4 regions of the Shewanella sp. ECSMB14101 genome follow, and region 4 is predicted to be linked to each of the others. Evidence: predicted binding sites of a transcription regulator. Region 4 holds the regulator's gene; each other region holds the start of a gene.
What was found. The regulator FliA, encoded in region 4, starts transcription of late flagellar genes. The targets are predictions, from matches to a motif close to CTAAAGNTNNNNNNNNNNNNGCCGATA.
Positions count from the first base shown of each region.

Region 1: a site for FliA is predicted at 1,924-1,950, ahead of NY07_RS13960 (flagellar protein MotY). Genes of this name have one in related genera too.
Region 2: a site for FliA is predicted at 1,852-1,878, ahead of NY07_RS03370 (DUF5610 domain-containing protein). Genes of this name have one in related genera too.
Region 3: a site for FliA is predicted at 1,846-1,872, ahead of flgM (flagellar biosynthesis anti-sigma factor FlgM). Genes of this name have one in related genera too.

Region 1 covers NZ_JSFF01000019.1:7,298-10,407, forward strand. The annotation lists gene NY07_RS13955 (prolyl oligopeptidase family serine peptidase) at 1-388, opposite strand, end outside; gene NY07_RS13960 (flagellar protein MotY) at 1,007-1,864, opposite strand; gene rnt (ribonuclease T) at 2,033-2,725, shown strand; gene NY07_RS13970 (DUF3137 domain-containing protein) at 2,867-3,110, opposite strand, start outside.
Region 2 covers NZ_JSFF01000002.1:215,462-218,571, reverse strand. The annotation lists gene NY07_RS03380 (glutathione S-transferase N-terminal domain-containing protein) at 1-347, opposite strand, end outside; gene NY07_RS03375 (ferredoxin--NADP reductase) at 358-1,098, opposite strand; gene NY07_RS03370 (DUF5610 domain-containing protein) at 1,228-1,809, opposite strand; gene NY07_RS03365 (histidine phosphatase family protein) at 1,964-2,500, shown strand; gene NY07_RS19135 (hypothetical protein) at 2,615-2,824, shown strand; gene NY07_RS03360 (hypothetical protein) at 2,821-3,084, opposite strand.
Region 3 covers NZ_JSFF01000005.1:13,369-16,478, reverse strand. The annotation lists gene NY07_RS06165 (FlgO family outer membrane protein) at 1-478, shown strand, start outside; gene NY07_RS06160 (LPP20 family lipoprotein) at 475-921, shown strand; gene NY07_RS06155 (flagella synthesis protein FlgN) at 1,049-1,474, opposite strand; gene flgM (flagellar biosynthesis anti-sigma factor FlgM) at 1,481-1,804, opposite strand; gene flgA (flagellar basal body P-ring formation chaperone FlgA) at 1,925-2,632, opposite strand; gene NY07_RS06140 (chemotaxis protein CheV) at 2,841-3,110, shown strand, end outside.
Region 4 covers NZ_JSFF01000034.1:11,233-14,342, reverse strand. The annotation lists gene flhF (flagellar biosynthesis protein FlhF) at 1-7, shown strand, start outside; gene NY07_RS17615 (MinD/ParA family protein) at 12-893, shown strand; gene NY07_RS17610 (RNA polymerase sigma factor FliA) at 886-1,605, shown strand; gene cheY (chemotaxis response regulator CheY) at 1,648-2,031, shown strand; gene NY07_RS17600 (protein phosphatase CheZ) at 2,045-2,782, shown strand; gene NY07_RS17595 (chemotaxis protein CheA) at 2,798-3,110, shown strand, end outside.

The DNA.
Region 1 (3,110 bases), on a different contig from region 4:
TCACATAAAGCACAGACTGCGCTTGTAAACCGTCGTTGCGGTAATAGAAGGTGTTATCGCCACGCTCGATGGGTGCCGTCACTTTCTCGAAGTTCCACAGCTCTGTAATACGATCGACAATCGCCTGCTTATTTTCCAACTGCGCTAGAAAATCATGTCCTGCCTGCTGCTGTTGCTTGACCCAGCTGTGAGTCGCTTCACTTTCTTCCTCTAGGTAACGGTATGGATCAGCGACCTCTACCCCATGCAAAGTCTCGACAACCCCTTGAGGCTGAGTAGCAAGCTGTGCCGATGTCGATTCACTGGCATGGTACTGACAGCCCATGAGTGCCAAACCTATCCCGGCAAGCAAAAGGTGTTGCTTTGATAATATCGTCTTAAGAGCCATGTGTAGCCATCCTGGATATCTCGTTATTATTAATGGTAAACCTGTGAGCAAGCGCCCAATTACGACGTACTATACAAGTAAAAAAAAACCGTGCAATGGTTACAAATAAACTAATCAGGGGCTTGCCTGAGATACTTGTTAATAAAAAAACAACATGGATGAATTATATAAATCGTGAAATTATGCAGCAATTTTGCTTAATCAAGCGTAAATAGCCAATATGTATGAATTCACCACTTTCTGGGCACTCATTTGACATTAGAAATACTAATCTTAGGCGGGAATTTTTCTAGTTTGTAGGAGCAATGGTCTGACCCTATAATTCGTCTCGTTTTCAGGAAGTGTCTACCGCGCTGGTAGATATGAAAACAAGAACTCCGATTTCCCGTGCCAGTCACGTGAATTCATCCCTGGTTCTTATGCTTGACTTCCTTCCTTCAATTTGTTGATTGCAATATATTATTTGCGGCCCACTTAAGATTAAGTGGGCTTTTTTTTGCCTTAAAATCCCACTCTCCTTAAATATCGTAATCAATGCCTGCCAAACGCCAAACGACAGAAACAACAAACCGGCCATTAAGACCGGTTTGCTAATGCATGAAACGCTTCTGGAAAAAGTTAGAGCGGTTTACTCAGACGGATCACGACACGTCGATTTCGGGCACGTTCATCTATGGTCGCATTGGAGGCCACATGACGACGCTCACCATGACCTAGAGTATGAATTCGCTCCTGTGGGATCCCTGCTGACAGGAATAGCTGCTTAACTGAATCCGCTCGTTTCTCTGATACCTTCTTATTGACCGAACGCCCACCGAAACTATCGGTATAAGCATCAATCAACACAAGTTCGACTTCAGGATCATAAGAGAGATACTCCTGAACCTTGGCGATCTGCGCTTTGGAGTAACGGGTTAACTCTTGTCCCCCAAACTCATAGGTCAGCACAGTAAAGGCAATATCTTCAAAACTATAAGGCAAAAGGTTGGCCAGACATGATTTAAACTCGGCATAACGACGGCCAAAATTGGCCGCGGATAGGCCGACTGCCACCTTACTGGAACGGTTATACCAATCGGCATAATAAAAGGTTGGCTGCATGCCGCGCTCAAGTTCATTTAACATGGACCAAGCCGCCTTTTTCGGCACTTCACCGCTAAAGTATTTTTGATAAGTCAGCTCGGTGATTGGACGAGACACCACACCCGGGCGCCAGGCAGGTGCCATGCTCATCAGCTTGGCATTAGTGACCTCATCGGGCTTCACCCACATATCCAAGCTAAAGTTCAAATCATGATCTTTACCGGCGCGACTGGTAAACACCGCCTTTCCGTATGCTGGGATCTCATGTTCGAGACGACAGATGATGGGGCTGGCGTCGCTTAAACGCCATGAGGACTGTTCCAAAGAGGCCACATAGTGACGCAACTCTGCATGTGCCGTCGCCGTAAGACTCAAGCCAATACCGAATGTCATCGCACTTAGCACTCTCAACCACATAGACAATCACTCTTATTAATTAGGTTACTTATCCCTATCGGCCTTATTTAGCTTTCCTTTAGCCTATATATTGACCAATCAAACATGACAAGCTCCCACCCGATACTTCATAATAGCCACCCACTCATCATTTTGGATATTTTAATGAGCGAAATTTGCGACGCAAACAAACTTAACCACAGATTTCGTGGTTACTTTCCCGTGGTTATTGATGTTGAAACTGCGGGCTTCAATGCCCAAACCGATGCGTTGCTGGAGATCGCCGTTACCATGTTAAAGATGGATGAGAATGGTGATCTGGTATTAGACAAGACACTGCACTACCACATCGAGCCCTTCGAAGGCGCTAACTTAGAGCCTGAAGCCCTCGCCTTTAACGGCATAGATCCAAGCAATCCACTGCGAGGCGCCGTGAGTGAGAAAGAGGCCTTTTTGGAGATCTTTAAAGAGGTCAAAAAGCATCAAAAAGCCTCTGATTGTCATCGCAGCATCATAGTGGCCCACAACGCCTCCTTCGACCATGGTTTCGTGACCAAGGCGATAGAACGTAATGGCCTCAAACGCACGCCGTTTCATCCCTTCGCGACATTCGATACTGCGGCTTTGTCGGGTCTGGCTCTGGGGCATACAGTGCTAGCTAAGGCCTGCGAAATTGCCGGCATCCCATTCGATAATAAAGAGGCACACTCAGCCCTCTACGATACCGAGCGCACCGCCGAGCTGTTTTGCCATATTGTGAACAAATGGAAAGCTTTAGGCGGATGGCCACTTAGCTCTGATAATGCCGACGATTCAATGGAAGAACAGAGCGAAAGCCAAGATAGCAGTTCAAGTTAGCGCGATGAGCAAATCCAGTTAATGCACTCTAGATCTAGATAGTGTCACTTTAACGGTTTACCTCATCACAACATCAAAGGGGATGCAGCGCAATAGCACCGCTATCCCCTTTTTAACAATGAAACGATATTAAAGCACCGTTTACAACCCAGTGTATTGATTTAATTTTAGCGTATTAATTAGCGCAAAAATCTCTTCTAACTCTTTAAACAATTGTTCAATATCTTCTTGAAAGCTTAACTCTTTTTGGATATCTAGTTTAGATTGGAAATAATCATGACTACTCGCTATTTTAAGCAGTAACTTCCCGTCTTTAAAACAAGCTTCCAGTTCAGAATTATAGAAGCGCCCTATTGAGAGCAAGCGTTCCATCGTCGCGGTATTA
Region 2 (3,110 bases), on a different contig from region 4:
TCATCATCACGCATCTGCTCCTGTCTTAACGCCACCGCGCTGTCGAGTAAGCCCTTAATCAGCGAGTATTGCGTCTCGCCATACCAAGAGTCCCCAGGCTGACCAAACAGCTCACCACCACAGTATTCATGATCCAGGTAGCGCAGGATCACCTCGCTGTCATACAGGGCGCCGCCATCGTTTAACATGAGGCAAGGGATCTTAGCCAAAGGGTTGGCATTAAGCAGCAGTTCGCCATTTTCAAGCGGATTAACACTAACTTGTTCTATACCCGCCACCGCAAATTGCGCAATCACCACCCGAACCGTTCTCGCATAGGGTGACGCCTCAGAAAACAATAGTTGCATCTCGAATCCTCTACCAATATTTTTCAACGGTTATCTGCCCTGGCGCCCGGCGCAGGTTTTTCGCCAATCCGCGGGACTGTAATAAGGTGTTTAACTCTTTAATCATCTCTGGATGACCGCAAATCATCACCTGTGAATCTTGCGGATTGAGTGACAAGCCGACTCGCTGCTCAATAAGGCCACTCTCGACCCCTTGAGTGATGCGGCAGCTGATCGCCCCTTCCACTGGCTCACGCGTCACAGAAGTAACCAAGGAGAACAGGCCGGGATACTGAGCCTCGAATGCCTTAAGCTCTTGGTAATAAGCGAGATCTTCTTGATATCTTACGCCATAGACTAAGATCACACGCTCAAATCTCTGCCACGGCTCAGCAGTTCTCATCATGGAAATAAAGGGACCAACGGCTGTGCCTGTGGCAAACAGCCATAAGTGCTTACCCTGTTTTGGCAGTTCATCCAGGGTCATAAACCCAGCCGCTTTAGTAGAGATGTCAACGCTATCCCCTGAGTTAAGGGCCTGCAGCTTGGGAGACAAGAGCCCATCATCGACGCTAACCGCCAGAACCTCCAACAGGGACTCATGCGGGGCATTGACCAGTGAATAAGCCCGGGCGACACGTTTGTCGTCGATATGTAGCGATAGTTTAATAAATTGCCCGGCAATAAAGTCACCAATATCGGCCGACAACTTCAGGGTAAATAATTGATCACTCCAGTCTATTCGCTCTACTACCTTCGCCTCTCCCCACATCTCACTACCTCTATCGGCCTTATGGATACTGTTAGCCCCATCATTGATAGATTTTTAGCTAGAGTCAAGACAACAAAAAACCCCTTAGTCTAAGGGGTTTAATCAATGATATTGGAATGTAAGCAAGCACTATTCTTGCGCCGTATCATCATTAAAACTGTCTCTAAAAGCCTGCAGACCTTCCTGCACTAAGCTATAGGTCTTATCGACACCATCGGCAATATCTCCTTCCAAGACTTTAAGGCCGGATAAAATATCCTTGGCCTCGTCGAAACCTTGATCGATAGCACCACCGATAATATCCATAAAGGAGTTAAGTTGCTCATCGAAGGAGAGGCCTCGGTTTTGCTCCTGATGAATAGCAAAAAACTGGGTTGCAAAGCTGACGATGCGATCGGCTGTCGCTTCTGGCGATGTATCGACCCCTTGAGCAACTGCCGTTTCGATGGCATGTTCACCCATGGTCGGCGCTAACTCCTCATTAATGGCTTCGATAGCCGCTTTGTACAGCAGCTGCATAGGTTCATTACCAGCACTGAGGTTGACCTCCTGCTGCGCCGATAAGATAGCCGCATTCATCAACTGCTTACTGGCTGCCAATGCCGTCTTGTTCTTGGCCACTTCGGAGACTTGCTGACCATGATTCGTTGTCGAATCTGTTTTATTTCGCGCCGCCGCTGATACGGCTCCGCCGTGATTTTGAATCTCCATAATCGCCTCTCTCAAGAAATTAAATTCACCCTCAACCTCTATTATCGACCATTTTATAGCCAACTTTAGACAAATTGATCATGTAATCTTACATCGGCATCGACCAATAAATGGTTTATCCTAACAAACCAGCACTAGATGCCTGAGGTTACCCATGTTAAAACTGTTAAGCTATGCCCTCATCTCACTTTTACTCTACCAGCCTTTAGCTGAGGCAAATCAAGGGAGTGAGGGGAAAACCGTCATTTTAGTTCGTCACGCCGAAAAGGCGACTAACGGACGAGATCCATCACTGACAGAACAGGGTAAAATTAGGGCTCAGGCGCTAATAGAGACCTTAGCTAACACCCCGCTAAGCCTGGCTATAGCAACTCAGTATCGGCGTACCCAAGAAACACTGGCGCCGATTATCAGCGCCCGTCAACTCCCTGTAACCATAGTCAATGCCGGACCGGATCTAGCGGCGCACATAAAGGCAATTGTCGAACGGGTGAACCAAGAGGAGGGCAATGTGATTATCGCGGGTCACTCAAATACCCTGGCACCAATCATAGATGCACTCAAAGGACCCAAAATCCCGCAATTAAAAGAGAATGAATATAACCATTTATATATACTTTCAGTACCCGAAAATGGTCCAAGCAGTCTGATAAAGACTCAATATGGTGCATCTTCAGCCATTACCCATTAAGGATTAGACATTAGTCTAGATAGCGCTAGATTTATAGGCTAAACTTGATTACATTAGCAACATATGGAATAGCGCCAGAGAATTGGCGTTAAGCTTGACCACGGAGATTAACTGGTGAGTAATTCGTTTTTTGGTTCGGGAAGTAAGAGTAAACCACTGTCGGTCAGTTGCCAAAACTGTGACCGACTCACTGTTATCGAAGGCGAAACCATCTGTTTTAGGGCTGGGGAGATCATCAGACTGACCCCCTATGAACCCCAAAACACCAAACTCAGCCTACTTTGCGATGGCTGGAAGCCGATAAACACCTCAAAGACAGCTTAAAGTCGAATCACTCCCATATCTTCATAGGTAGAACCCTTCACCTCACGTGTAATCCCCTCAATAGCCATTGAAGGCGGTATCTTAGCTAAGGTAAGTCCTCTTGTAGTCACTTTAAGATAAGAATTCAGCTGTGAATAGACCAATTGCAGCTCATCCTGTTCCAGTCCACGTTCTCTTAGCGTTGCCATAATGGCTAGCCAATCTGTGTCGACGACTCGGGTTTGACCTTCAATGCTGGCGTGTATTGGAATATTCTTCATGGATTCTTCTCCGTGAGCACTATGTT
Region 3 (3,110 bases), on a different contig from region 4:
AGTGCGTCAAAACGATCAGCTGACGCCTAAGCAGCCCCTGTTGGTTGCGACACCTGTATTATTGGACAACCTCAAGACAACCAATGCACTGGGGTTACAGATACAGCAGGGATTGATTGCGGCCATGCACGACCATCAGTTTAATCTGGTGGATATTAACGTAGGTGAGAACCTGCGGGTGACTGAGCAGGGAGAGCTTATCTTGACCCGTGATTGGCGTCAGCTGCCGACGGATCTGCCCGTAGAGCATGTATTGGCCTCGACCATGAGCCTTAACCCCAATGGGGTGGTGATTAATAGTCGCATAGTGAATGTGACCAATAATCGCGTTGTTTCTGTGGCAGGGGCGAGTGTGGGTCAGTCAGAGCTGGCAGATTATCTTAGCCTGTCAGAAAAGGTGACTTCCCAAGGTGGTGTGCTTTTTCGTTACAGCGCCGAAGGGCAGGCTGATGTGCAGATTAAGGGGGTTAACCAATGAGAATCATGATAGTGGCATTGCTGCTTATGCTAGGTGGATGTGCCTCTCAAGATAGATATATCCAATGGGAAACCCAGGCGCCGGAGAGTTTTCCTAAATTAACCGCTATTGGTTATGCGCCGCTGGCGACCCAGCCAGCAAAAGAGGCCTCTCAACGGGTATTGATGGCAATGCAGGCGTCTAAGATAGCTGCCTACCGAGAGCTGGCCGAGCAGGTGTATGGCCAGCAGTTGTCAGCCTCGAGCAATGTAAAAGATTGGATGTTATCCGATGACAATATTCAGGCCTCGGTGAGCGGCGTCATTCGCGGCGCGAAGGTAGTGAAGAGTTATCCGGCCGGCGATCATTATGTCACTGAGCTTGAGCTTGATTTTCAGCAGGTTTGGGCCTTATACCAACAGCAGAATCGGCCGCAAACAGTGAAGGAAGTGACCTATTTTTAAGTGCGATAGGGAACTGAATTAGTCAACTACATCAGCCAAATAAAAAAGCCTCTTTAAAGAGGCTTTTTTATGTCTTCAGATTTACTATGAGCCGTGACTTTTTGGAAACCTGGCTTCAGAGCAATAACTAGGCTTTCAGGTTATTGCCAAGCGTCGAGATGGTCGAGGTCTTTCCCTTACCATCATAGGTCAGGCTGTTGGCGTTGCGACTTGCCTGTAGGGCCTGTGAGAATCGGTTGACACTGGCCATGCTGTGTTCGATAAGCGCGGCATTTTGCTCATTAAGCTGTTTACATTCGGCCAATGCCTGCTTGGCGTCGTCAACTAACGCAATAAGCGCAGGCTCTTGAGTGAGCCTGCCTAGTTCAGGATGCGCAGCTAATTCGATATCACCTAGTTTGATCTCATTTAACAACTCGGCTTTTTCATTAGCCAGACGCAACAGTTGATCGGCATCTTGCGCGATCAAGGCAGCTTTCTCTGACTCAATGGTTTGCTTCAAGTTGTCTAGCAATTTGTGTTGATTGGCGATGATATCGGTTATCTGCGTCATAACGTCTTAGTTAAGATCCTGGAGTTCCTTTTCAAACTGGGCAATATTGCTGGCCAGTTTATCGGCATCTATTTTATAGCGCCCCTCAGCGATGGCGGCTTTGATCTGCTCAACCTTTTTGATATCGATTTCAGGAATATCGTTTAATTTGGCCTGTGCACTCTGGAGCTGCTGCGCCTGAGAGGTGATAGAGACAGAGTCACCCTTTATTGTATTTGATTGAGTGCTAGCAGTCGTTGCTGAGTCTTTGCCCAGTGACGCTTTGCTTGAATTGGCGCTGCCAATTCGACTGTTAGTATTTGTATTTACGTGTTTTATATCTATAGGCATTTTGGGGTCCAACTTACATAAATGAGATCAACATACTTGTCTATCGGCACTCATGGTCAAAGCTTTAGCAATAAGTTTCAAAAAACAGTATAAATTTTTGCGTGTTAAAGGTCATCAAGATCACATCCTGACTTCCACTTCACCAATGCCTATAACGTGTGCATCAACGCTCTTGTGTGAGCGGCTGTTGCGTACTTGAATCCTGTCACCAAGGTTACCATCATTTAGCGCTTCGCCGTTGGTTTTTATCTCGAAATTTTCTGAACGCGCAAAAATTGCCACGCTATCGCCTTTGCAGACGAAACAGAGATTACTGCTAAAAAGAGGCTGGTTGATGGGGATTCTGCGTTTAACTCGGGTCCCGGCAACGCTTGCTGGATCATCAAATTGTTGGCCTCTGAGTTGGCTCTGCTCAACATAGTCGAGGCGGATCTGATCGGCTTCGATGAGCTCGCCCGGTCCCAATGTCTGGTTGGCGACAACCACGGGAAAAAGAATTTCGACCCGAACCGAAATGAATATCTGCCAGGGATAATCGAGCTCCGGGCTGCTGCAACTGATCTTGACAGTGTTGTTTTTACTGATGGCGCGATCGCTGGCAATCTCGGCCTTAGGCATACCCAGGCAGGCTGGCGGTGATAGCCTGGTGTCCAAGCTTTGTGGCGTGATGATCAGCTTGGCATCCTTGGGTAAGGTGATTTTTTCTTGCACCACTTCTGTTGCTAATCTTGCTATGGTCGAGACGGAGGGTACGCTGGCTGGCTCCGCTGCCATTGTCGGCAGAGAGGTGAGTAACAAAAACAGAAAATATGCAAAATTTACTTTCATATTGAATTGACTAGCTTGATTAGCCAGATTACACCTATACTTCGTTTGAAGGCTCAGACTTTGCCATTTTTTGTGAGAAATTAGAGTCATAAATTTGACAAAGTAGAGGTCTGGTTGTCATATAACTAGATAAAGCAATTACTATGCCTATACTCATACTTATCATGGGAACGGCTTCGCATTCACCCGACAACAGGGCAAAGGCATTATGTCGAGTATTCTTGAATCAGTTAATAAACGCACCCAACTTGTAGGACAAAATCGCTTAGAGCTGCTGCTGTTTAAGTTAAATGGGCGGCAAAGGTTTGGCATTAACGTATTTAAGGTGAAAGAAGTACTGCAGTGCCCGCCGTTAACCGCACTACCTAAGTTGAATCCTTTTGTGAGAGGCGTGGCCCATATACGTGGGCAAACCATTTCTGTGATTGATCTTAGCGCGGCAACAGGCGGCAAGCCGCTAGAGAATACCGAAGGTTGT
Region 4 (3,110 bases):
TGAGTAATATAATGAGTCGGGATCAAGCAAGCGGTTTACGTATGATGAATCAACCATATAACGAAAAAGTAAAAGTAATTGCCGTAACCGGTGGTAAGGGTGGCGTGGGTAAAACCAGCGTTTCGATCAATACCGCGGTCTCCCTGGCTGAGAAGGGCAAGCGCGTGCTTGTACTTGATGCTGACCTAGGTTTAGCGAACGTCGACGTCATGTTGGGGCTCAGAGCTGAACGCAATCTCTCCCACGTATTATCGGGCGATGCAGACCTTGACGAGATTATCGTTCGTGGTCCTAAGGGAATTGGTATTATTCCTGCCACCTCAGGCACTCAGGCTATGGTCGAATTAACACCAGCGCAGCACGCGGGTCTTATTCGTGCCTTTAGTGAGATGAGAACTCAGTTTGATATTCTTGTCGTCGATACGGCTGCCGGGATCTCAGATATGGTGCTAAGCTTTTCTCGCGCCTCACAAGATGTCCTGGTGGTTGTGTGTGATGAGCCTACCTCAATTACCGATGCCTATGCTTTAATTAAGATTCTTAGCCGCGAGCATGGTGTATTCAGATTTAAGATTGTGGCCAATATGGTCAGAAGTTTACGAGAAGGAATGGAGTTATTTGCTAAACTTAGCAAAGTAACCGACCGTTTTCTCGACGTGGCGTTGGAGCTGGTTGCGACAATCCCCTTCGATGAAAACCTTCGCAAATCAGTTCGTAAACAAAAATTGATTGTCGAGGCATTTCCTAAGTCGCCGGCATCAATTGCTTACCATGGTTTAGCTAACAAGATTATTAGCTGGCCAGTGCCGCAACAGCCCGGCGGACACCTAGAGTTCTTTGTGGAAAGATTAGTTCAACGCCCAGAATATCAAGAGGATCGTACGAGTGAGTAAAGCCGCTGCGTATACTTGTTTAGATAACAAAGCTTCTATTGTCGAACAGTATGCACCGTTGGTTAAAAGGATTGCTCACCATTTACTTGCTCGTCTGCCCGCTTCGGTGCAATTGGATGATCTTATACAAGCAGGTATGATGGGCCTGCTTGAGGCCTCAACCAAGTTCGACGGCAGCAAGGGCGCCAAGTTTGAAACCTTTGCTGGTATTCGTATCCGTGGCTCCATGTTGGATGAGATTCGTCGTGGTGACTGGGTGCCCAGGTCAGTACATCGTAATCAAAGACGTGTTGCCCAGGTGATAGATGAGCTAGAACAAGAGCTTGGGCGAGATGCAAAAGACAATGAAATTGCAGATCGACTTGATATGACGCTCGATGAGTACCATCATATTCTTAATGATGTTTCTGTCGGGAAAGTAGTTGGAATTGAAGATCTTGGTGTATCGGTCGATGTAGTAAGAGACGAAGACGATCATCAAGACGATGCTTTTGAAGCACTGGCAGAGTCACAGTTTCATGAGGCCCTTGTGGAGGCGATTAAGTTACTGCCAGAAAGAGATGGATTAGTTTTGTCGTTATATTATGACGAAGCATTAAATTTAAAAGAGATCGGTGCCGTACTTGATGTCAGCGAATCCAGAGTTAGCCAGATTCATAGCCAGGCGATGCTCAGACTCAAAGCGAAACTCAAGCATTGGACCAAAATATAACGATTACATGAGCAATATAAAAACAGCTCCGCGGAGGAAACCTTGGACAAGAATATGAAGATTCTCGTTGTTGACGACTTCTCAACAATGAGACGCATCATCAAGAACTTGTTGAGAGACTTGGGTTTTAATAACACTCAGGAAGCAGATGACGGTTCGACAGCCCTGCCTATGTTGCAAAAGGGTGATTTTGACTTTGTCGTAACCGATTGGAACATGCCAGGTATGCAGGGGATCGACCTGTTAAAGGCTATCCGTGCTGATGACGACCTGAAACACATTCCAGTGTTAATGGTCACTGCGGAAGCAAAAAGGGAACAGATCATTGCGGCGGCTCAGGCTGGTGTGAATGGCTATGTAGTTAAACCTTTTACTGCGGCGACATTGAAAGAGAAGTTAGACAAAATTTTCGAACGACTCGGTTAATCAAGGTTGGGCTATGCAGGCAGATACTTCAGGGCTGATCAATCTAGCACAGGCTAAGGAGCTTGTGGACTTGCTAGAAGCTGGTCAACAAGAGCAGGCCGACGAACTCATACGTGATATCGCCAGCCCGATTCAGAAAGAGCTGTTTGATGAGGTAGGTCGTCTTACCCGTCAGCTTCACAGTGCCATTGTGGACTTTCAAGTGGATGGTCGTCTCATTGAGCTGGCGAACAGTGAAATCCCCGATGCAAAAGAGCGCCTCAATTATGTCATTGATATGACAGAGCAGGCCGCTAATAAAACCATGGACGCCGTTGAAGAGTCTCTGCCACTTGCAGATGCCCTCACCATGAATGTTCAGTCGGTGAAACCCTCATGGGATCGCTTGATGAGACGTGATATTGAGCTGCATGAATTTAAGGCGCTTTGTCACGATGTTCAGCAGTTTATCGAGCGAAGCGAATCGGATTCTAATCGGTTAAAAGAGTTACTCAATAACATCCTGCTTGCCCAAGATTTCCAAGATCTGACCGGACAGATGATCCGTCGGGTCATTGAGTTGGTGCGAGAGGTAGAGAGCAACTTGGTCTCTATGTTAACCGTGTTTGGCGAACAGCCAGCAACGGACAAGCCTCGTGCGTCAGAGAAGTGTGTCGAAGCAGAAGGTCCTATTATGAACGCTGATCAGCGTGATGATGTCGTGACAGGGCAAGATGAAGTCGATGACTTGCTTTCGAGTCTAGGTTTCTAAGTAGGAGTCATATGAATGTCCTTTGATGTTGATGAAGAGATACTGCAGGACTTTTTGATTGAAGCGGGTGAGATTCTTGAGCTTCTCTCTGAACAGTTGGTGGCGTTAGAAAATAATCCTGACGATACCGAACTACTCAATGCCATTTTCCGCGGATTCCATACCGTAAAGGGCGGGGCAGGCTTCCTTAGTTTGACGCCCATGGTAGACGTCTGCCATGAAGCGGAAAATACCTTCGATCTGCTGCGCACCGGTAAGCGCAGTGTTTCTGCCGAGCTGATGGATATCATTCTTCAGGCGGTAGACTCCATCAACTCAATGTTTGCCG